3 regions of the Vreelandella sp. F11 genome follow, and region 1 is predicted to be linked to each of the others. Evidence: predicted binding sites of a transcription regulator. Region 1 holds the regulator's gene; each other region holds the start of a gene.

Evidence for each region. The regulator LexA, encoded in region 1, represses DNA repair genes until DNA is damaged. The targets are predictions, from matches to a motif close to TACTGTNTANNTANACAGTA.
Region 2: the regulator LexA is predicted to act here: its motif matches at 2,981-3,000, upstream of ACFIOZ_RS03745 (LexA family protein).
Region 3: the regulator LexA is predicted to act here: its motif matches at 5,260-5,279, upstream of recA (recombinase RecA).

Annotation. Positions count from the first base shown of each region.
Region 1 is NZ_CP170448.1:2,603,830-2,611,556, reverse strand. Features, by position in the region: gene ACFIOZ_RS11895 (ribonuclease J) at 1-1,104, opposite strand, end outside; gene purU (formyltetrahydrofolate deformylase) at 1,336-2,190, shown strand; gene ACFIOZ_RS11885 (energy-coupling factor ABC transporter permease) at 2,215-2,886, shown strand; gene lexA (transcriptional repressor LexA) at 2,895-3,575, opposite strand; gene ACFIOZ_RS11875 (TetR/AcrR family transcriptional regulator) at 3,842-4,534, shown strand; gene ACFIOZ_RS11870 (L,D-transpeptidase family protein) at 4,512-5,048, shown strand; gene nagZ (beta-N-acetylhexosaminidase) at 5,112-6,149, shown strand; gene ACFIOZ_RS11860 (hypoxanthine-guanine phosphoribosyltransferase) at 6,213-6,791, shown strand; gene ACFIOZ_RS11855 (pyruvate, water dikinase regulatory protein) at 6,835-7,668, opposite strand.
Region 2 is NZ_CP170448.1:809,777-817,503, reverse strand. Features, by position in the region: gene ccmE (cytochrome c maturation protein CcmE) at 1-482, opposite strand, end outside; gene ccmD (heme exporter protein CcmD) at 479-670, opposite strand; gene ACFIOZ_RS03760 (heme ABC transporter permease) at 670-1,422, opposite strand; gene ccmB (heme exporter protein CcmB) at 1,437-2,105, opposite strand; gene ccmA (cytochrome c biogenesis heme-transporting ATPase CcmA) at 2,231-2,851, opposite strand; gene ACFIOZ_RS03745 (LexA family protein) at 3,049-3,429, shown strand; gene ACFIOZ_RS03740 (IMPACT family protein) at 3,429-4,046, shown strand; gene ACFIOZ_RS03735 (sodium ion-translocating decarboxylase subunit beta) at 4,132-5,454, opposite strand; gene oadA (sodium-extruding oxaloacetate decarboxylase subunit alpha) at 5,481-7,316, opposite strand; gene ACFIOZ_RS03725 (OadG family protein) at 7,409-7,666, opposite strand.
Region 3 is NZ_CP170448.1:799,374-807,100, reverse strand. Features, by position in the region: gene ACFIOZ_RS03695 (aspartate kinase) at 1-745, opposite strand, end outside; gene alaS (alanine--tRNA ligase) at 836-3,448, opposite strand; gene ACFIOZ_RS03685 (regulatory protein RecX) at 3,663-4,127, opposite strand; gene recA (recombinase RecA) at 4,167-5,240, opposite strand; gene ACFIOZ_RS03675 (CinA family protein) at 5,376-5,909, opposite strand; gene mutS (DNA mismatch repair protein MutS) at 6,026-7,727, shown strand, end outside.

The DNA of each region.
Region 1 (7,727 bases):
TTCGCCGTGCACTGGCATAAGATGCTTGGGTCTTACCCACTGGTAAAGCTTGATGAGCTCATCCTCTGCAGGATGCCCGGTGGCGTGTAACTCAGGATGATTGATCTCGTCATAGATGCTGACACCTAACTGCGCCAGGCGCTTTTTAAGCTGCTCGATGGGACGCTCATTGCCGGGTATGGCTTTAGCCGAAAAGATAACGTTATCGCCCGGTTCAAGATCAACGTAGGGATGACGGCCCTGCGCCAGACGCTGTAACGCAGCGCGTGGCTCTCCCTGACTGCCGGTGGCGATAATCACCACTTCATCCGGGGGGAGGTAACCTAGGTCGTGATTAGGCACCAGCGGCGGTAAGTCATCCATATAGCCAAGTCCTCGAGCCACGCTGACCATGCGCTCCATGGAGCGGCCCATCAAGCTTATACGGCGTCCGCATTGGTGAGCTGCGCGCCCTATCGCTAACACACGGGCAAGATTGCTGGCAAAGCAGGAGACCACCACACGGCCCTGGCAGTGGCTGAGGGTTTTTGCCAGCGCCCGGGCGACATCCCCCTCGCTGCCCGAGTGGCCGGGCATAGGGGCGTTTGTGGAGTCGCCGACGACTAAGTCAACTGGCGCCAGTGCCTTGAAGTGGGTTGCATTGATCGGCGTGCCAATGATCGGTTCTGGGTCGAGTTTCCAGTCGCCGGTATGCAAAACACGATAGCCACCGGCCATCATTATTAGCGCACAGCTTTCGGGGATTGAGTGGGTTAAAAGCAAGTAGCGCAGCGTAAACGGCCCACTTTCAAGTGCCTCACCAGGTTCAATGACATGGATGGATGCGCTGCTCAGCTGATGCTCGGCAAACTTCAGTCTCAGCAGCCCCGCCGCTAATGGGGTGGCATAAATGGGGCAGTTCCACATCGGCCAGAGCCATGCGACTGCGCCTATGTGGTCTTCATGACCATGGGTAATAAACAGCGCTTTGGGCACGATGCCTAGTGCTTTCGGTGTGTCGAGATTGGGCACTTGTAGCGGCGAGTTGGGAAGATCCTGGCGAATCATCATCCCGCAGTCCACGGCTATCCAGTAATCGTCATAACCGTATAGCGTTAGATTCATTCCAATCTCACCGCATCCCCCCAGCGGCAAAAGGCGCAGCGGTGGACGACGACGGGGACGAATTTGAACGCGTGATGAATGCATCTGTTATGAAAAACCTAAAAAGTAGTGACTTAACTATACGGGAAGGCAGGGGCGGCTAACAATCATCCTTGGCCTTCCGATACAATATGAAGCCTAAGCCGCTGGTTTGTCATAATTACCTTAGAAAATAGGTCAAGAGTAGCTCACATGTCTCATTATTATCGTTTAGTGGTTTCCTGTCCTGATCGGGTAGGTATTGTTGCACGGGTTTCAAACTTTATTGCCCAGCAGGGCGGCTCTATTACTGAAGCCAGCCAGCACTCAGATTTAGAAACCGGCTGCTTTTTTATGCGCTATGAAATCCTGGCGGATTCGGTGGGTATGTCGGTGGAAGCACTGCGCGCGGCGTTTGAGCCGGTGGCTAGCGAATTCAATATGCAGTGGTCACTAGTGGATACCCAGCAGCGTCGCCGGGTGGTACTGATGGTGTCACGGGAGTCACACTGCCTGGTAGATCTACTTTACCGCTGGCAGGCGGGTGAGCTGGATTGCGATATTGTTGGGGTTATCTCCAACCATGACGATATGCGTTCGCTGAGCGAGTGGTACGGCATTCCTTACCACCATGTACCGGTCGACCCTGACGATAAGCAAGCGTCGTTTGCCAAGGTTCAAGCCGAAATCGACAGCGCTCGCGCTGACTGCGTGGTGCTGGCACGCTATATGCAAATACTGCCCCCCGAGCTGTGTGCGCGCTATGCGGGGCGAGTGATCAATATTCACCACAGCTTTCTGCCCTCTTTTGCCGGGGCTAAGCCCTACCACCAGGCCTACCAGCGTGGCGTTAAGCTGATAGGCGCTACCTGCCACTATGTGACCGAGGAACTCGACGCAGGCCCTATCATCGAACAGGATATCCATCGCGTTAGCCACTGCCACACACCTACGGATCTAGTACGCTTTGGACGTGATGTCGAAAAAGCCGTGCTCGCTCGCGGTTTGCGCTGGCACTTGGAAGATCGCGTGCTGGTGCACGGCAACAAGACCGTGGTGTTTAGCTAACGCTCATCAACTTGAGAGGCCGCCATGTCATTTGCGCAAAGTGTATTAGCGCCTTGGGCGCTGCTGCTCACCTGGCTACTTTCGCTAGGCGTGATGGCGTGTGCACTATGGCGGCGGCCTTGGCAGGTATTAATCGAGGATACAGCGCTTCAACATCGCTGGTTAGGGGCTACGCTGGCGGTGATGCTGATGTGGCAGCTTCGTGCCCAGGCGGTTGATTGGCTAACGCTGCACCTGGTCTTCACAGTTTTGATGACACTCGTTTTTAAAGCGCCGCTAGCGCTGATCAGCAACGTGCTGATCAATGTCGCTATGGTGGTGATTGGCCGCAATGAGTGGCTGTTGCTGGGGGCGAATGTGCTGGTGACGGGAATCGTTCCGGCGGCTGTGATTGGCACGGTATGGCGGTTAGTAGATCGCCGCCTGCCGGATAACTTGATGGTGTTTCTGTTTGCCTGCGGTTTTTTTGGTGCGGCGCTGGCGACGCTAGGGGGAGGGCTGGCAGCGGTGCTGCTGATTATCGTCGCAGGGACTGACCCTGAGGCGATCTATCTCGCTCAGGAGTACGCGCGCTTTTTGCCGCTGCTAATGCCTTCAGAGGCATTTATTAGCGGCATGCTGTTAAGCATTCTGTTGGTCTATCACCCAAACTGGGTGGCTACCTTCAATGACCACCGCTATATCGACTTGCAGTAGCCGAGTGACTAACCGAGTGCCTGACCGTTGCCGCCACGAATCACGCCGACTCCAACGCCTTCGATATCGAGGGATTGGGAGCGCAGGTCGATTTCAATAGGCGCAAAGTCAGGGTTTTCTGCAAACAGCGTTACTTGGTGCCCTTGGCGTTTGAAGCGTTTGACCGTTACTTCATCTTCCAGGCGAGCCACCACGATCTGGCCATCGCGCACGCGGTCAGTGCGATGAACCGCCAATAAATCACCCTCCAAGATGCCAATATCCTTCATGGAAAGGCCGCGCACGCGCAGCAGGTAGTCGGCTTTGGGTGTGAAGTACTCAGCCGGCAGCGGGCAGTAACGATCAATATGTTCAGCTGCCAAAATGGGACTGCCAGCGGCAACCTCACCGATGACTGGCAGACCAGTGGGCAGCGGTTCAACGCTGGTAGCAGGTAACGCAGTGGCGGCGCTATCGAGGATCTCTTGAGGTTCCTGGTTGGGCAGACGAATGCCACGAGAGGTGTTACGGATAATGCGAATAACGCCTTTGCGTTCCAGCGCACGCAGATGCTCTTCAGCCGCATTGGGAGAGCGGAAGCCCAGTGCTTTGGCAATTTCAGCACGGGTAGGAGGGTAGCCAAATTCGCCCATCGTTTTAACGATAAAATCAAACACATGCTGTTGGCGAGCGGTTAGCGGACGCGACATACCAGACTCCATAAATATGAATAGACAGTAACAAGTTAAATGGCGACTTAATCAATAAGTGGTTAAGTATACAGTATGTTCCTCTGTCCAGTATATGCCTTGTCACTACCTAATGCCGAAGTCCATACAATTTTTCTAATCGTTTGAAACTAAGCTTCTGCTTATTTAACGCGCCACATTTTATCAATAAATCAAGCGTTGAGCCCACCAAGGTTATGGCATAGTATTTTGCTATGTTTTAAACACCTGTTTCCCTGGAGAGCGACATGGCTCAATCTGATACGGTGACCCGTATACTCGATACCGCCGAGGTGCTGTTTGCAGAGCGGGGTTTTGCCGAGACTTCACTGCGCAACATCACCAGCAAAGCGCGTGTCAACCTAGCCGCGGTTAATTACCATTTTGGTTCCAAAAAAGCCCTGATCCAGGCTGTTTTTGCCCGCTATCTGGATCCGTTTAATCAGCGTTTTCATACCGCTCTGGATGAGCTTGAAGGCCAACACGCCGGGCGTGTGATTCCACTTGAAACACTGCTTGAGACGATGGCCACAACCGTTCTTGCGGTACCTGCCGAGCGCAATAGCTTAAAAGTGTTCATGCGCCTGCTCGGCCTAGCCTACAGCCAGGCCCAGGGGCATCTCAGACGATATATACAGCAAGAGTATGGCGATGTGTTCACCCGCTTCACCGAGCTGGTAAGAAAAGCAACGCCAGACCTGCCTGACGCGGAGCGTTTCTGGCGACTACACTTTATGCTCGGCACGGTAATCTTTACCCTGTCTGGCCTCGATGCGCTACGCGATATCGCAGAGAAGGATTATCACGAACAGGTCTCTGTGCGTGATTTGGTCAGGCGGTTGCTCCCGGTAGTGGTGGCTGCCATGAATGCACCGTTACCCACGGCCCTTGAAGCAGCTAAACCTGAAGAAGGAAAACATGCGAACGCCTACGCTAGCTGAGCTACCCCCGACTGAGAATATCTGGCTGGAGATTGATACGAGTCAACAGCAGCTGCGCTGTTGGCGAGGGCCTAAAGTGCTCCATGAGTGTGCCATCTCATCCGGTGCCGCCGGGAACGGGGAGCACAACGGCAGTGGCAAAACGCCCCATGGCTGGCACTATGTGCGCGCTGCCATCGGTGAAGATATGCCCGAAAATGCGGTGTTCCGAGGCCGCCGCTGGACAGGTGAAACCTTTTCAACTGCGCTGGCCGAGGCACACCCCGAGCGTGACTGGATTCTGACCCGTATTCTTTGGCTGTGTGGTTTGGAAAAGGGCGTGAATCGTGGTGGACAGGTGGACTCGCAGCGGCGCTATATTTACCTTCACGGTACGCCCCCCGACGAGCCCATGGGAGTGGCTGCCTCTCATGGCTGTATTCGTTTACGCAATAGTGATTTGCTCTACATTTATTCATTAGCCTTACCAGGTACCGCTGTTTGGCTGCACGGTGGTCGTCAGTCTTTCGATTAGCCAGATTTTGACACCGCTAGACGATCGTCTAGAATCATCGCCCCTTTTAATGGATCAATCACGATGACTCAACCGTTAGGCCCGGTCATGCTTGACCTTGAAGGCCCAAAATTGACGGCTGCAGAGAAACGCTTGCTGCTAGAACCGACGGTCGGGGGAATTATTCTGTTTGCCCGCAATGTCGAGAATGGCTATCAGGTTCGCCAGCTCTGCAGTGATATTCGCCGCGTGCGTGCTGATTTACTGATCGCCGTGGATCAAGAGGGCGGACGCGTTCAGCGCATTAAAGAGGGGTTAACACGTCTGCCCGCCATGGCGCGTATTGGCGAGTGCTATCGCGCTGCCCCGGAGGAGGGGCGGGCATTGGCCAAAGATGCGGGCTGGCTGTTGGGGATGGAGATGGCCGCCTGCGGATTGGATCTGAGCTTCGCCCCTGTATTAGATGTTGAAAGCGGACTATCCAGCGTTATTGGTGATCGTAGTTTTAGTAGCGATCCCCACCACGTTGCCCAGTTGGGCAGCGCGTTTATTCAAGGGCTTCACGATGCCGGTATGGCCGCTGTGGGTAAGCATTTCCCTGGCCATGGCGGCGTTGCGGCGGACTCCCATGTTGCCTTGCCGGTAGATGACCGCCCGTTAGACGTGATTAAACAGCATGATCTTGTTCCCTTCACCCAGTTGGCCTCACAGCTGGATGGCGTCATGCCTGCGCACGTTATTTATAGCGCCTTCGACACGCGCCCCGCGGGATTTTCACCCATCTGGTTGGGCATGCTTCGGGAGTCGCTAGGCTTCAAAGGCTGCGTTTTTTCTGATGACCTGAGCATGGCAGGCGCGCACGAAGCGGGTGACCCTAAGGCGCGTGCCCAGGCAGCGCTGGCCGCCGGTTGCGATATGCTGTTGGTATGTAACGACCGAGCCGCTGCGCTTGATGTTATGGCTGCCTGCCAGGGAGTCAACACCAAGCGCCCCGCCAAACTGCGCTATAGCCGTGCTCGGCCAGACTTGGACGCGCTTAGCGCACTGGGCCGTTGGCGTCGGACTCACGCTCAGTTGGAAGCGCTAGCGGATAATCCTAAGCCCAGCGCGAAAGCAGAGTAAGCCCAGCGCAGAATAAATCCCTAGCTTTAATAAATGAAGTTTTAACCCGCGTGGAGTTGGTAGATGTCAAAGTTGGACAAAGAAGCATTAGAGTCGCTGGACTCAATGCGCGAGTTGATGGATAACGCCGACTGCCTCATTTCTCAGCAAGAGGTAGAGCGGGCACTGGATCGTATGGCGGAAGAAATTACACGGGATTTAGGCGATAAGCTGCCGGTTTTTTACTGTGTAATGAATGGTGGATTGATTACCACCGGGCACCTGCTTACCCGCTTGGGCTTTCCGTTGGAAGTGGATTATCTGCATGCCACTCGCTATCGTAACGAGCTGCGCGGTGGTGAGCTGTTTTGGCGCGTTTCACCCGAAGTGCCCATGGCGGGTCGTCACGTCGTCATTGTTGACGATATCCTGGATGAGGGAGCGACGCTGGCGGCTATTTTGGCATACTGCGAAGAGGCCCAGGCCGCCAGCGTCACCACCGCTGTATTGGTGGATAAACAGCACAATCGCAAAGCCGTGCCCGGTTTGAAAGCTGATTATTGCAGCCTTGAAGTCGCTGACCGCTACGTGTTTGGCTTTGGTATGGATTACAAAGGCTACTGGCGCAACGCGCCGGGAATTTTTGCCCCCAAAGGGATGTAATTCACTGGGGGCTTGCGCAGTTTTTCACTTGTGTAGTTTTGACTTAGCGGGGCGAGAAACGCCTCGCTAAGCCCGTCTCAGCAATCATCCGCGTTGAAATTTCCTCCACCGAGAAGCGTGTCGCATCTATATAGGGAATGTGCATGGTGCGGTAGAGCGATTCAGCCTGCTGCACTTCCTGTAGGCACTGATCCATCGAACTATAGCGACTATTGGGGCGTCGTTCGTTGCGAATTGCCGATAAACGGCGTGCATCAATGGTCAAGCCAAACAGTTTGTTGCGATAGGGCGCGAGTGCCTTAGGTAGTTTGAGCATGCCGTCTTCGTCTAAATCGTCTTCCGTCAGCGGATAGTTGGCCGCCCGAATCCCAAATTGGAGCGCCAGATAGAGCGAGGTGGGAGTTTTGCCGCAGCGCGAGACGCCGACCAGAATGATATCCGCTTTATCGTATTGGTGGGTGCGCGCACCGTCATCATTATCCAGTGCGAAATGCACCGAGTGGATACGATCCATGTAGACATCATCGCTGCCAATCGAGTGAGTGCGCCCAACGCTGTAGGAGGAGTGGGTCTCTAGCTCTTGCTCTAAGGGCTCCAGAAAGGTTGAAAAAATATCAACTTTAAAGCCGGACGCCTTACGAATAACGTCGCGTATTTGCTGATCCACAATGGTGTCGATAATGATCGGGCGGTGACCGTCGCGGTTGGCTGTCGACTCAATAATTGATGCTAACGCCTGCGCTTTTTCCAGCGTATCGATATACGGCTTGGTCTGCATATCGATCTCAACGTCGCTGAACTGGGCCAGTAAGCTACGTCCTAAACTTTCTGCCGTGATGCCGGTGCCATCTGAAATAAAAAAAGCCGTACGTTTCATAACTAAATCCACTGGTGAGTGATCCGGCTATTGTGAGCCGAGCCGTATGCCAGCACAAC
Region 2 (7,727 bases), 1.8 Mb from region 1:
TCTTCATCCAGGCGTTTACCCACCTCGGCGGCTTTGGCCTGGTAGTCAGCTGGCGAATAGCCTGCCTCTTCCAAGGCTTGCGCCACTTCCGGGGGCATATAGTTCTCGTCGTGGCGCGCGAGGACTTTGTCGGCGTACAAACGACCGTCGGTCTGAAGCTCACCGACCACCACCACGCCTTGGCCTTCACGGAACAGGTCGGGCAGGATCCCGCTGTAGTAAACCTCCAGGTCATCGACGTAGTCGGTAACGACAAATTCGACGTCCAGGCTCTCAGGATCACGGGAAACCGAGCCCTCCTTCACCATGCCACCAGCGCGAATCTGCCGCTCCAGGGGTGCGTCACCCTGGGCGATCTGCACCGGGCTAAAAAACAGATTGATGTTGGCACGCAGCGCGTACAGGGTCAGCCCCACGGCAATCGCGGCTAGCGACACAAGCCCCAGAATAACGAATAGTTTCTGTTTACGTTTCGGTGTCATTGGGCGTTCCCCCTTGCGCTTTTTGTGCGTCTTGCGCGGCGTTTCAAGCCTTTGAGCAGTTGGCGCTGTTCAGCACGTGCATGCCAGATGGTGGCGAGCAGCAGTAGCGCAGTTACCCCCCAGGCAGACCAGACATAAGGTGCGTGGCCACCCATGGCGAGGAATTCGGCAAATGAGTCAAATGCCATTAGCGAGCCTCCTCGACCTGATCTTTGACCAGATCTTGTACCCAGCGCTTGTTAGCTTCGCGGCGAAGAATCTCGCTGCGCGTACGCATCAGCGTTAAGGCAATAAAAAAACTGTAAAAACCCAGCACCATAATGACTAACGGCAGCCACATTTCGGTGGGCATTGCCGGGCGCGAGGTCAGAGTAAAGGAGGCAGGTTGGTGCAGGGTATACCACCAATCCACTGAGTATTTGATGATAGGGATATTGATTACCCCCACCATGGCCAGCACCGAGGCTGCCCGTGAGGCGCTATCGCGGCTGGTAAACGCCCCACGCAGGGCAATCACGCCTAGATACAAAAACAGCAGAATCAGCATGGAGGTTAGCCGGGCATCCCACATCCACCAGGTTCCCCAGGTGGGCACGCCCCATACGGCGCCGGAAAATAGCGCCACAAAGGTCATCGCCGCGCCAAGAGGCGCCATCACTGCCGCTGCCATATCGGCGACTTTGATTTTCCAGACCATAAACACCAGACCGGAAACCGCCATGGCGATAAAAATTGACTGAGCCAAAAAGGCCGCCGGCACATGCACGTAAATAATCCGGAAGCTATTACCCTGCTGGTAATCCGCCGGCGCAAACGCGAGCCCCCATAGGGTGCCAGTAACGATCAACAGCGCCGCCGCGACCCAGAACCAGGGCTGTAATTTGGCACTAATGGCATAAAACCATTTAGGTGATCCCAGCTTGTGTATAAAGGCCCACATAGCGTGTCCTGTCCTTAACCGTTAATACTGATACGCAGCGATGCGGCAATCGCCCACGGCGCCAACATGAGAGAGGCAGCGAGTAGCGCGCCCAGGATCGCCAGATGTGCAGAGACACCGTCGCCGAGAATGGCCGCTTGCACCGCACCTGCGCCAAAAATGAGCACCGGAATATACAGCGGTAGCACCAGCAGCGAGAGCAGCACACCGCCCCGCGCCAGACCGACAGTTAGCGCCGCACCGATGGCGCCAATCAAGCTCAAGCTTGCCGTACCCAGCGCCAGCGACAGGGCCAGCACGGCGTAACTACCCGCTGGCAGCGCCAGCATGATACCTAATATTGGCGCCATCAGGGCCAACGGTAGTCCGGTCAGCAGCCAGTGCACGGCCACTTTGGCCAAACTCAGCGCGACTAACGGCTGGGGCGCCAGTAATAGTTGCTCCAGACTGCCGTCGTCATAATCACTACGAAACAGGCTATCTAATGACAGCAGCGCGGCTAACAGCGCTGCGACCCACAGCAACCCCGGCGCAATCACCGCTAAAAGCTCAGGGTCGGGCGAAATGGCGATCGGGAACAGCGTGATCACCAGGGCAAAAAACACCAGCGGGTTCAGCACTTCGCCACGGCGTCTGAGCAATAGCGTTAAGTCACGCACGAGCGTGGCCTTCACTGCGGTCATTAACCCACCCTTATGCTCACGCAGTGGAACTGCTGAAAGCTGCTGGGTACTCTCCGAGCTTTGTGAAGAGCCGTGTGAAGAGCTATTTGAAACGCCATGTAAAGAGCTGTGCAACCCTTTCTCCTTTACCCTAGGGATATCCGTCTGAGCAACGGTGAAGCGGTTAACTCGTGATGCGTTGTTACTAACACGCAGCCCCCCGCCTGAGCGTGGGCAACAAGCTGTTTCTCTAGATCCGCGACGCCGTGGCGATCAATCGCGGTAAAAGGTTCATCCAGTACCCATAGGGCGCGCGGCGTTAACGTTAAGCGCGCCAGCGCTACGCGGCGCTGTTGGCCTGCCGAGAGCTGCCCTGCGGGCACATCTTCAAAGCCTGCCAACCCAACCCGTTCAAGGGCTTCTAAGCGCTGCTCTTCATGGCCACTTTCCCCGCTTAATGCCTGATACCAGACTAAATTTTCTAACGCGGAAAGTCCTGACTTAATGCCTGGTGCATGCCCTAAATAGAGCAAATTCGCGAGAAAATGTTCACGCGCCTGGTTCATCGCAGCGCCATTCCAGAACAGTTCGCCCTGGTAGTCACTGAGCTGCCCGGAGAGAATTTTTAGCAGGCTGGTTTTGCCACTGCCATTGGGCCCTTCAATTCGCACTATTTCACCGCTGCGAACCTCCAGATCCAACTCTTGAAACAGCCAGCGGTCGTCGCGTTCACAGCCAAGCTGTCGGGCTTGTAGACACAGGCTCAAGCGTCTCTCCTGGCATATTGATTTCGCGTCGAACTCTACACGTAAAGCCCCTTTCTCGCCACTCACACAATGCGGCGCTGGGTCGCAGCGTGATCTCCATCAATATGTCGTAAGACCAATTATCTCTAGCACTGTATGCAAAAACAGGTCTACAATGAGAAACACTGTATGAAAGAACATGCAATGGAGATTTCCTAATGACCCTATCGATGGCAGCACCTACCGCTACGTTCGGCCACAGACAACCGGCACTGCGCCCTTACGCGACTGCACCTAGCGTTACTCGACGCAACACCTATGCACTCAAAGTGCGCGGCAACGCACTGTGTGATTGCAACTTGTTCGATGGCGATGTCATTATTATCCGGCGCTATCAACACGATACCCAGACAGAAACCGCCGTTGCCGAAATTAACCAGCAAACAATTGCCTTGAGGCAGCTCTCTATCAGCCGCTTTGGCGTAGAGTTATGGCCAGAGGATACGTTGCAGCCAGCGCTATTTTTGCATAACCGGGATATTCAGGTACTCGGCATGGTAATGGGTGTGAAAAGTGAGACTACCTTCACGGAGCATTAATGCGCTATCGGGTTCCCGAGCTACCCATTGGGTCATGGCATACGGCTGACATCGAAGTCGAAAAAAGCCAGTTTATCACCTGGATGTGCCACGCCCCTGATATCGATGCATTCACCAACCTGCTGACTGCGGCGAAAAATGCGCACCCTACTGCCAGCCACCACTGCACTGCTTACATTGCCGGGCCACCCGGCGAGCAAAACCTGATTGGCTTTTCCGATGATGGCGAGCCTGGCGGCACCGCTGGCCGACCCATGTATCAGGTTCTCCAGGGCAGCCAACTAGGCCAGATCGGCTGTGTGGTCATTCGTTATTTTGGTGGCACCAAGCTGGGCACCGGCGGCTTAGCCCGCGCTTACGCTCAGGCGGTTAGCCATGCCCTTGAGACGCTGCCTACCCGGGAAGTCGTTGAGCGCGATAGTTACACTCTGCGCCTCACCTTTGCCAATGAAGCAATTGCCCGCACCTGGTGCGAAGAGCGCGATGTCCCTATTGAACAAGCCGACTACGATGCTGATGGCGTGCGTCTAACCATTGGCTGGCCAAGGGACTGCCCGCTTGATCTTGCCCCGTTAGAAAACCGCTTGAAGAGCGCTATCGGTATTCTCACTAACTAGATAGCCCGTCGGAATAGCCCATCAAAAAAAACGCGACATACTGCAAGTGTCAGTACACCGCGCTTATTTATTCACTCGTTCAACATTAACCCAGGTATTTAATCATTACCCCGGCCGCCACTGCTGACCCAATAACCCCCGCCACGTTGGGGCCCATCGCGTGCATCAGCAGGAAGTTATGCGGATTGGACTCCAGCCCCACCTTGTTCGCCACTCGCGCCGCCATAGGTACGGCGGAAACGCCCGCAGCACCGATCAAGGGGTTGATGGGCATTTTGCTCACCAGGTTCATCAGCTTGGCCATCAGTACCCCAGCGGCCGTACCGATGCCAAAGGCGACAATGCCAAGGCCTAATATCCCCAGCGTCTCAAACGAGAGAAAACTCTCGGCCATCAGCTTGGAGCCCACTGACAGACCAAGGATTATGGTGACGATATTGATCAGGGCGTTTTGCGCGGTATCTGACAAGCGTTCGACTACGCCGCATTCGCGCATTAAATTACCGAAGCAGAACATACCCAGCAGCGGAGCTGCATCGGGCAGAAACAGCGCCACCAAAATCAACAGCACCAGCGGAAAGACAATCTTTTCCAATTTTGAGACCGGCCGCAGCTGCGTCATCTTGATTTGACGCTCTTTATCACTGGTCAGTAGACGCATAATGGGCGGCTGAATCAGCGGCACTAACGCCATATAGGCATAGGCAGCCACGGCGATAGCCCCCAGCAACTCCGGTGCCAGCACGCTGGAGACATAGATAGAGGTCGGGCCATCAGCACCGCCAATAATACCAATGGCGGCGGCCTGGTTAAGCGAGAAATCCATGACCCCCATCGAGCTTAGCGCTACAGCGCCAAACAGGGTGGCAAAAATGCCAAACTGAGCCGCCGCGCCTAAAAACAGCGTGCGCGGGTTGGCCAGCAGCGGGCCGAAGTCCGTCATGGCGCCCACACCCATAAAGATAATCAGCGGGGCAATACCTGAGCCAATCGCGACTTTATAGAAGCTGTAGAGCATGCCATCGCTATACCCAACGCCCACGGCAATATCCCGGGCGGCGCGCACTTGATCCGGTGCGACACCATCGTGGGCAATCGCTTTTAACGATTCCCGCCAAGCTTCCGCATTGGCTAGTGGATCCAGCGTCGCGCCTAGCGCTGCCGCCATTTGCTGTAGCACGGCAGGTTTCGCCACCTCAATCGCTTGGTCGAGCGCTGAAATCGCCAGCCCCGCTTCGGGGATATTGGCTAGAATACCGCCAAAGCCAATCGGCACCAGCAGCAGTGGCTCAAACTTCTTATAGATGGCCAGGTAGAGCAGCAGTAACCCCACTATCATCATGACCGCTTGGCCAAGCTCCAGGTTGTAGAGCCCCGAGCCTTCCCATAACGTTACTAATTTATCCATTACTTTTTATCCATTACCGGGGGCCCTTAGAGCTCGATCAGCGTGTCGCCTACGGCAACGCTATCGCCTTCGCTGACGTTAACCTTAGACACAGTGCCCGCACTGCTGGCGCGCACTTCGGTTTCCATTTTCATCGCTTCCAGGATGATCACCACGTCACCTTCTGCGACGCTGTCGCCAGGGCGAACATTAACCTTGAAGATATTGCCTGCCAGCGGCGCATCGATGCTTTCTCCACTACCGCCACCGCTCGGCGCAGGCGCTTCGCTAGAGGATGGCTGTGCCGACGCTGTGCCAGATGCAGTTTGCTCCTGCACTTCGCCCAGCTCACCGCCTTCAGAAACTTCCACCACGAAGGCTTTGCCGTTGAGCTTAACGGTATAGGTTTCCGGGCCTTGGCTTGCGACCGGCGCTTTGCTTTCCGCCTTGACGGGCGCCTTCTCTGCGCTGGCTTCAGCCACTTGGGGAGCAGGCTCAAAAGCGTCTGGATTGTCGCGGTTTTTCAGGAACTTCAAGCCAATCTGCGGGAAGAGCGCGTAAGTCAGGACGTCATCCACTTCGCGCTTACCTTCGGCCAAGCGGATTCCCTCAGCGCTGACCTTCTCTTTGAGCTCACTGGCCAATCTATCCATTTCCGGCGACAGGTTATCCGCCGGGCGACAGGTTATCGGTTCCCCGCCTTCCAGCACGCGCTTTTGCAGCTCGGCATTAAAGGGTGCTGGCGCGGCACCGTACTCACCTTTGAGCAGCGCCTGCACTTCTTTGGAGATCGACTTGTAGCGCTCGCCCATCATCACGTTCATCACCGCCTGGGTGCCGACGATTTGCGAGGTGGGTGTCACCAACGGAATAAAGCCAAGGTCTTCGCGCACGCGGGGGATCTCGTTCAACACGTCGTCCAGCTTGTCGCCCGCGCCCTGCTCTTTGAGCTGGCCTTCCATATTGGTCAGCATGCCACCCGGCACCTGAGCAATCAGAATGCGCGAGTCAATACCGCGTAGCGAGCCTTCAAAGGCGGCGTACTTTTTACGCACTTCACGGAAGTAGCCGGCGATATCCTCCAGCAGTTCAAGATCCAGACCGGTATCCCGGCCAGTGTCCTTCAGCATTGCCACCACGGACTCGGTGGGACTGTGACCATAGGTCATCGACATGGACGAGATCGAGGTATCGACGTTATCGATGCCCGCTTCTACCGCCTTCAAAATAGTCGACGTTGAGAGGCCGGTAGTAGCATGGCAATGCAGGTGTACTGGAATCGACAGCTCTTTCTTGAGCCGGGTGACCAGATCAAACGCCGTATAGGGCGTCAATAGCCCCGCCATATCCTTGATAGCCAATGAATCTGCGCCCAAACCGGCAATGGTTTTAGCGAGATCAACCCAGCTATCCAGGGTATGTACCGGGCTCACGGTGTAAGAGATGGTGCCCTGGGCGTGGCCTTCCACGTTACGCACCGCCTGGATAGCGCGCTCAAGATTACGCGGATCGTTCATGGCATCGAAAACGCGGAAGACGTCAACGCCATTGGTTTTCGCCCGCTCGACAAACTTATCGACAACGTCGTCCGCGTAGTGACGGTAGCCCAGCAGGTTCTGGCCACGCAACAGCATAGCCTGAGGCGTGTTAGGCATAGCCTCTTTCAAAGCACGAATGCGCTCCCATGGGTCTTCACCCAAATAGCGGATACAGGCGTCATAGGTGGCTCCCCCCCAGGTTTCCAGCGACCAGTAGCCAACGCGATCCAGCTTTTCGGCGATCGGCAGCATATCGTCCAGGCGCATACGCGTGGCAAACAGCGATTGATGGGCATCGCGCAGCACGACATCAGTAATGCCTAGTGGGCGTTTTTGTTCATTCATGGTCTTGGCTCACCGTAGTAGAGTTGTAAGTTTGTAGTAAAAATAACAAAAAAATAGCCAAAAGAGGGCTGAAATGAAAAAAATTGAGAAAGTTAGCGACGCCGAGCTGAACGATAACGGTGCACTGCAGCACTGATCACAGCCATAACCTCGTCATTTTGCGCTGCGGGGGGCGATGAGGGCGACGCTTTCTTACTCGTATCAACCGCAGCGGGAACGGGTTGAAAACGCCCAATAAGCTTCGACATCAGCGTAACGCTAATGACCAAAATCGTAAGGAAAACAAAGACTACGCCCATTCCGAGCGCCATTAACGTTAATCCATCTTGCAATAGTTCCAGATCCTGCATAAGGCGCTCTCCTTGAAGCTAGGTGTCTTGAAGCACAGCTCAATCACCACTGTTACGCACA
Region 3 (7,727 bases), 1.8 Mb from region 1:
CCTCGTCTTGGTCTGCTTCTGCGACAATTAGGGTACCGGGGCCATCTTCAAAGCTAGACAGCACCCGTAGGGGTACGTTGTATTTACCGGCAAACTCTACCGCACGGATCTGCAGCACTTTAGAGCCGAGACTGGCCAACTCCAGCATCTCTTCGACGGTGATACTCGTTAGGCGCTGGGCTTTGGAGCATACACGGGGGTCGGTGGTGTAAACCCCATCAACATCGGTGTAAATTTGGCACTCATCGGCGCCTAGTGCGGCGGCTAACGCCACCCCAGTGGTGTCGGAACCACCGCGGCCCAGGGTGGTAATATTGCCGTCTTCATCGACCCCTTGGAACCCGGCCACAACCACGACCTGTCCAGCGTCCAGATCGGCCTTCAGGTCTTCGGTTTCAATACGCTGGATACGTGCCTTGGTATAGGCACTATCGGTATGAATACCTACCTGAGCGCCAGTGTGCGAAGTGGCTGGCACGCCGATCTGTTGAAGCGCCATGGCAAGCAGTGAAATAGTCACCTGTTCACCAGTGGACAGCAGCATATCCATCTCACGCGGCGCGGGATCTTCATTCAGCGCTTGCGCCATATCGGTAAGGCGGTTAGTTTCGCCGCTCATGGCGGAGACCACGACGACTACCTGATGCCCCTGGTCGCGGAAACCCTTAACCTTTTCCGCTACGGCCTTGATACGCTCGACAGAGCCCACCGAAGTGCCGCCGAACTTCTGTACGTATAGTGCCATATGCCGTTTTTCCTATGCGTTCGGGAATGGAGGGTGAAGTTGTATTTAAATAAATAAGGCCGGTGACAATAATGCCACCGGCCCAGAGGTTTAGCTAAGTACGTTTTCCAACCATACCGGTACGCTCTTCAACGCATCCGGCAAGGCGTCGGGTTGACTACCTCCCGCTTGAGCCATATCGGGGCGGCCTCCGCCCTTTCCTCCCACCTGCGAGGCAACATGGTTCACCAGCTCACCGGCTTTCACTCGACCGGTCAGGTCTTGGGTTACCCCAGCGATCAGGCTTACTTTGCCCGCCGCCTGGTCAGCAACGCCGAGGATAATCACTCCGGAGCTTAGCTTGTTTTTAAGCTGATCAAGGATGCCACGTAGATCTTTGCCCGACACGCCATCCAACTGTGTCGCCAGCAGCTTAACGCCGTTGATCTCTTGTACCTGGCTGAGCATGTCGCTACCCGCGGCGCTGGCCAGCTTGGCTTTGAGCTGCTCAAGCTCTTTTTCCAGGCTGCGGTTACGCTCAACCAGTGACTCTACCCGGGCTTCAACCTGCTCAGGCTTGGTCTTCAAACGCTCGCCTAAGCGTTCAAGGCGGGCTTCCTGCTCGCGGAAGTAGGCCAGCGCATTTTCGCCGGTGATCGCTTCAATACGGCGCACGCCGGAAGCAATACCTACCTCGCTCATCACATGACAGCAGCCAATATCGCCACTGCGCGCCACGTGGGTACCACCGCACAACTCGATAGAGAAGTCGTCGGCACCAATGGTCAGCACACGCACATTCTCGGCGTACTTGGCCTCAAACAGCGCTGCCGCCCCCTTGGCCTTGGCTTGATCGAGGCTCATCTGCTCGACCTTGGTGGGCGCGTTAGCCAGTATCTGCTCGTTGACCAGACGCTCGACTTCTTCCAGTTGTTCGGGAGTCATCGGCTCGAAGTGGCTAAAGTCGAAACGCAGCCGCTCGGCGTTGACCAACGAGCCTTTCTGCTGCACGTGGTCACCCAGCACCATGCGCAGCGCTTGATGCAGCAGGTGGGTGGCCGAGTGATTGCGGAGGGTGGCAGTGCGGAGACTGGCGTCTACTTCACCGCGCACGCTGGCACCAATGCTTAGCGAGCCTTCGACCATCATGCCCTGGTGCAGATGATGACCACTACTCTTTTGGGTATCGGTAACCTGGAAACGACCACCATCGACATACAGGTAGCCCGTATCGCCCACCTGCCCACCAGACTCGCCATAAAATGGCGTGCGATCCAGTACCACGATGCCCTTCTGCCCCGCCTCCAGAGTGGCCAGGGCGTTGCCTTCGCTGTCGACCAGCGCGGTAACCTTGGCCTGGTCTTCCAAACGGTCGTAGCCGGTAAAGGCCGTCTCACCCTCCAACTCGATAGAGGCGCTATAGTCGGCTCCAAACTGGCTGGCCGCCCGTGCACGCTCACGCTGGGCCTCTAAAGCCTGCTGAAAGCCCTCTTCGTCCAGGGTAACGCCACGCTCTCGGCACACATCGGCGGTGAGGTCGAACGGAAAACCATAGGTATCGTAAAGCTTGAAGACGGTCTCACCCGGCAGCACCTTGCCGTCCAACTCAGCCAAGGCCGCATTCAAAAGCCCCATACCATGATCCAAGGTGCGTGCGAACTGCTCCTCTTCTTTTAGCAGCACGCGGGCGATTTGATCGCTCGCTTCACGCAGTTCCGGATAGGCATCGCCCATCTCAGCGTCCAGCGCTGCCACCAACTTATGAAAGAACGGTTCTACCGCACCCAACTTATGGCCGTGACGAATCGCACGGCGAATGATCCGACGCAGCACATAGCCACGCCCTTCGTTGGAAGGCAGTACGCCATCGGCAATCAGAAAGGCGCAGGAGCGGATATGGTCGGCAATGACGCGCAGCGAAGGTGTCGAGGTGTCCGGGTGCCCGGTCGCTTTGGCAGCGGCTTTCAACAGATTCTGGAACAGGTCTATCTCGTAGTTGGAGTGCACGCCTTGCATGACAGCGGCGACACGCTCCAAGCCCATACCGGTATCGATAGAGGGTTTCGGCAGCGGGTTGAGCGTGCCCTGGGCATCACGATCAAACTGCATGAAGACCAGGTTCCAGATTTCTATAAAACGATCACCGTCCTCTTCCGGCGTTCCCGGCGGGCCACCCCACACTTCAGGGCCGTGATCAAAAAAGATCTCCGAACAGGGGCCGCAAGGACCGGTATCACCCATCTGCCAGAAATTATCCTTTGCTCCGATACGCGCAATGCGCTCGTGAGGCACGCCAATATCGTCAGCCCAAATGTTGTAGGCCTCGTCATCTTCCGTAAAGACGGTAACCCATAGTTTGTCTGCAGGCAGCCCAAGCCGCTCAGTGAGAAACTGCCAAGCGAAACGAATGGCGTCGTGCTTGAAGTAATCACCGAAGCTGAAGTTGCCCAGCATTTCAAAAAAGGTATGGTGGCGCGCGGTATAGCCCACGTTGTCTAAATCATTATGTTTACCACCGGCTCGCACGCAGCGCTGGGCGGAAGTCGCCCGCACATAGGGGCGCGGGTCGCGGCCTAAAAAGACGTCTTTAAAAGGCACCATACCTGCATTCGTGAACAGTAGGGTGGCATCGTTGCCAGGCACCAATGACCCTGTTGGCACGATGGTGTGCCCCTGCTCTGCAAAGTATTCAAGAAAGGCCTGTCTGAGTTCTGCGCTCTTCATAGGGTATCCGTAACAAGAAAGCGTGATGTCCCAGGGCGCTGTCACCGCTACCCTCAGGGGTCGCAAAGCAGCCATTATAGCGCAGTTGTCAAACGACTAAAGCCGGACTTAGTGGCAGAATGGCAAACAGCTGTGTGGACAGCCAGATGAACAAGCGTATTAGAGCGCTATTAGAAATGTAAGAGGGGAAGGGTTACGGGCTGTAGAAAACGTATTAGAGGCAGGAGAGCGCGTAGCGAATTTGCTCAAAATCGAAGCCGCGGTTGGCGAGAAAGCGCTCGCGTCTAGCGCGCTCTTTTGGGGAATCACCAGGGCTATCAAAACGCCGCGCCAGGGTTTCCCGGGCTAGCTCAAACCAGTCGACCTGCTCGCCCTCCTCCACCTCTTCAAAAGCGGTGGTAAGGGTCTCCTGGTCAACGCCGCGCTGGCGCAACTCGCCTTTAATACGAATAACGCCTTGGCCACGCAGAATACGCGTGCGTACGAAACTAGCCGCAAAGCGCGCGTCAGACTGCAGTCCCTGCTCAACCAAGGAGTCCAAGCACTCATCGATAGCCGCATCGTCGAAGGCTTTTTTCTTCAACCGCTGGGCAAGCTCGGCGCGGGAGTATTCGCGCCGAGCCAGTAAGCCAATGGCGATGTCACGGGGTGTGGCATCGCGCTGGGAGCTAAAGGCCATCAGATGCTCTTCGCTAATATCGGCTTCGCTAGCATCGTCTTAGAGCAGATCGTCATCGCCCGCATCCAATTCTGCTGCTGCTTCGGCAGGCGCATCTTCCTTCTCCTTTTTAGGATCAGGCTTGGCCAAGAGCTGCTCACGAATCTGCGTTTCGATTTCGAGCATAATTTCGGGGTGCTCTTCCAGGTAGAGCGCTGAATTGGCTTTACCCTGACCGATTTTCTTACCTTTATAGCTGTACCAGGCACCGGCTTTGTCGACGAGGTTGCACTGCACGCCCAGATCAATGACCTCACCGGCGTGATAGATCCCCTTGCCGTATAGAATCTGGAACTCAGCCTGACGGAACGGCGGCGCCACCTTGTTTTTGACTACTTTCACGCGGGTTTCGTTACCAGTGACTTCATCACCCACTTTCACCGAGCCGGTGCGGCGGATATCCAAACGCACGCTGGAGTAGAACTTAAGCGCGTTCCCCCCCGTGGTGGTTTCAGGACTACCAAACATGACACCAATTTTCATGCGGATCTGGTTGATGAAGATCACCAGGCAGTTGGCGTTCTTGATATTACCAGTGATTTTACGCAGCGCCTGAGACATCAAACGCGCTTGCAGGCCGACGTGGGAGTCACCCATTTCGCCTTCTATTTCAGCACGCGGCGTCAACGCCGCGACCGAGTCGATAACAATTACATCAACACCGCCGGAGCGAACCAGCATGTCGGTAATTTCAAGCGCCTGCTCGCCGGTGTCCGGCTGGGAAACCAACAGGTCATCCAGGTTAACGCCCAGCTTTTCGGCGTAGCTGGGGTCAAGGGCATGCTCGGCGTCCACGAAGGCACACACTTTGCCTTGTTTTTGCGCCTGAGCAATCACCGAGAGGGTCAGGGTGGTTTTACCCGACGACTCCGGGCCAAAGATTTCGCACACGCGGCCAAACGGCAGGCCGCCGATACCAAGGGCGATATCCAGACCCAATGAACCGGTGGAAACCGACGGCATGACGACACGCGGCGCGTCGCCGAGACGCATGACGGTGCCCTTGCCAAACTGACGGTCGATTTGGGTGAGTGCAGCGTTTAGCGCTTTAGTGCGGTTGTCATCCTGAGCCATGCAGTGATTCCTCATAACAAGCTGTATAATTAGCCAGTAGTATGCCAAAGATTACGCCGTAAACAAATCCTTGATCACGCTTTCTCTCATCTATTTTCTTATGCGCCTTTCTGGATAAGCGACTTTTCCTTACCACTAGTGCGTCTTGCTCGCCTTTTCCCGCTCATTCAGGCGCGCCACCAGCCCTACCAAGGCCTGACGTACCGCCTGCTCTCGAACAGCCTGGCGATCGCCAGGGAAGTGAAAACACTCAGCCTCCTGGGCAGCACTATCTCCCCAGGCCAGCCAAACCGTCCCCACTGGCTTCGCATCGCTGCCGCCATCCGGGCCAGCCACGCCGCTAACGGCAACGGCCAATCCTGCACCACTTTCACGGCAGGCCCCTGCGACCATGGCATTAACCACTTCTTCGCTTACCGCACCGTGCTCGGCCAGCGTGGCGTCAGGCACGCCTAACAAGCGTGTTTTAGCCGCATTCGAATAGGTCACATAGCCGGTCGTAAAGTAAGCAGAGCTTCCCGCAGTGGAGGTGATAGCGCTGGCAATGCCGCCCCCTGTGCATGACTCCGCGGCGGTCACTTCCACATCCAACTGCTTACACAGCCGCCCTAGCCGCTGAGCCAACAGGGTTAAATCAAGATTTTTCAGGCTAGTTTCGCTGGGCACTATCGTCGCTCCTTCAAGTGTGTCGTCTGTTCAGCGTAGAATACTGCGTTTAGCTTGCTTAAAGAAATTGCCCATGCCGTAAGCCGAGATGGCTTGCGCCACGCTCAACCAGGACGCCCATGTCACAGGCCATTCCCCCCAACACGCCAATGATCACCCAGTATTTAAAGATCAAACGCGAGCACCCCGAGGTACTGCTGTTCTACCGCATGGGGGATTTTTACGAACTGTTTTTCGACGATGCCAAGCGCGCCGCCGCACTGCTGGATATTACCCTTACCCAGCGCGGCCAGTCGGGCGGCAAACCGATTCCCATGGCGGGCGTACCCTACCATAGCGCTGAGGGTTATCTCGCGCGCCTGGTCGCTGGCGGCGAGTCGGTGGCTATTTGTGAACAGATTGGCGATCCCGCCACCAGCAAAGGCCCCGTCGAGCGCCAGGTGGTGCGTATCGTCACCCCCGGTACGCTCCACGATGAAGCGCTGCTCGATGCACGTCGTGACAACGTCTTGGTCTCCGTTGCCCCAGGAAAAGAGCGCTGGGGCCTTGCTTGGCTGGAGCTCTCCAGCGGGCGTTTTAACGTGCTGGAAGTGGAGAGCGAAGCGGAGATGCTGGCAGAGCTCACACGCCTCTCCCCCGCCGAACTGCTGGTGCCCGAAAGTCTGACGCTACCCGATGCCTGGTCGCAAAAGCGCAGCCTGCGCCGCCAGGGGGAGTGGCTGTTTGACTTGGAGAGCGCTACTCGCAGCCTCTGCGACCAGTTTGAAGTGCAGGATTTACGCGGCTTTGGCTGCGCGCACTTAACCACGGCGCTGATTGCTGCGGGGGTACTGATCGACTATGCCCGGGATACCCAGCGCTCGCGCCTGCCCCACGTGACCGCCATCAGCGTTGAGAACCGCGATGATGCGGTGGTGATCGACGCTGCCAGCCGCCGTAATCTGGAAATCGATATCAACCTGGGCGGCAGCAGCGATAACACCCTGGCCAGCGTGCTGGATACCTGCACCACCGCCATGGGTTCGCGGCTGCTCAAGCGCTGGCTCAACCGCCCGCTACGCCAACGCGACATCGTGCAGGGGCGCCATGCAGGTGTGGCGCTGTTAAGCCTGGATGCCGCCTATATGCCACTGCGCGAAACGTTAAGCGCGGTGGGCGACGTGGAGCGCATTCTCGCTCGCGTAGCCTTGTATAGCGCTCGCCCACGAGATTTGGCGCGCCTGCGCGATGCCTTGGTAACGCTGCCGGAACTGGAGCAGCAGCTCAGCGAGGTAGAGAGCGGCAGCGCTTTGGACAACCTGCGCCCGCATATTCGCCCCTACCCGGAAATGGCCGATATGCTCAGCCGCGCGCTGGTGGAAAACCCGCCGGTGGTGATCCGTGATGGCGGTGTGATTGCCGACGGTTTTGATGCTGAGCTCGATGAGCATCGTGGCATGGCCGAGAACGCTGGTGACTACCTTATTCAGCTAGAGCTTCGCGAGCGCGAGCGCACGGGCCTTGCCAACCTCAAAGTGGGCTACAACCGGGTACACGGCTACTTTATCGAGCTGCCGCGCTCCCAGGCTCAGCAGGCGCCTGCCGACTATATCCGCCGTCAAACGCTAAAAAACGCTGAGCGGTTTATTATTCCCGAGCTCAAAGAGTTTGAAGATAAGGCGCTGTCGGCCAAGTCACGAGCGCTCACCCGTGAAAAATGGCTCTATGACCGCCTACTGGGCGATCTCAACAATACTCTTCACGCGCTACAGAGCACCTCCCAAGCCCTGGCGGAGCTGGACGTTCTGTGCGCCTTTGCCGAACGCGCCGAGGCGCTAAATT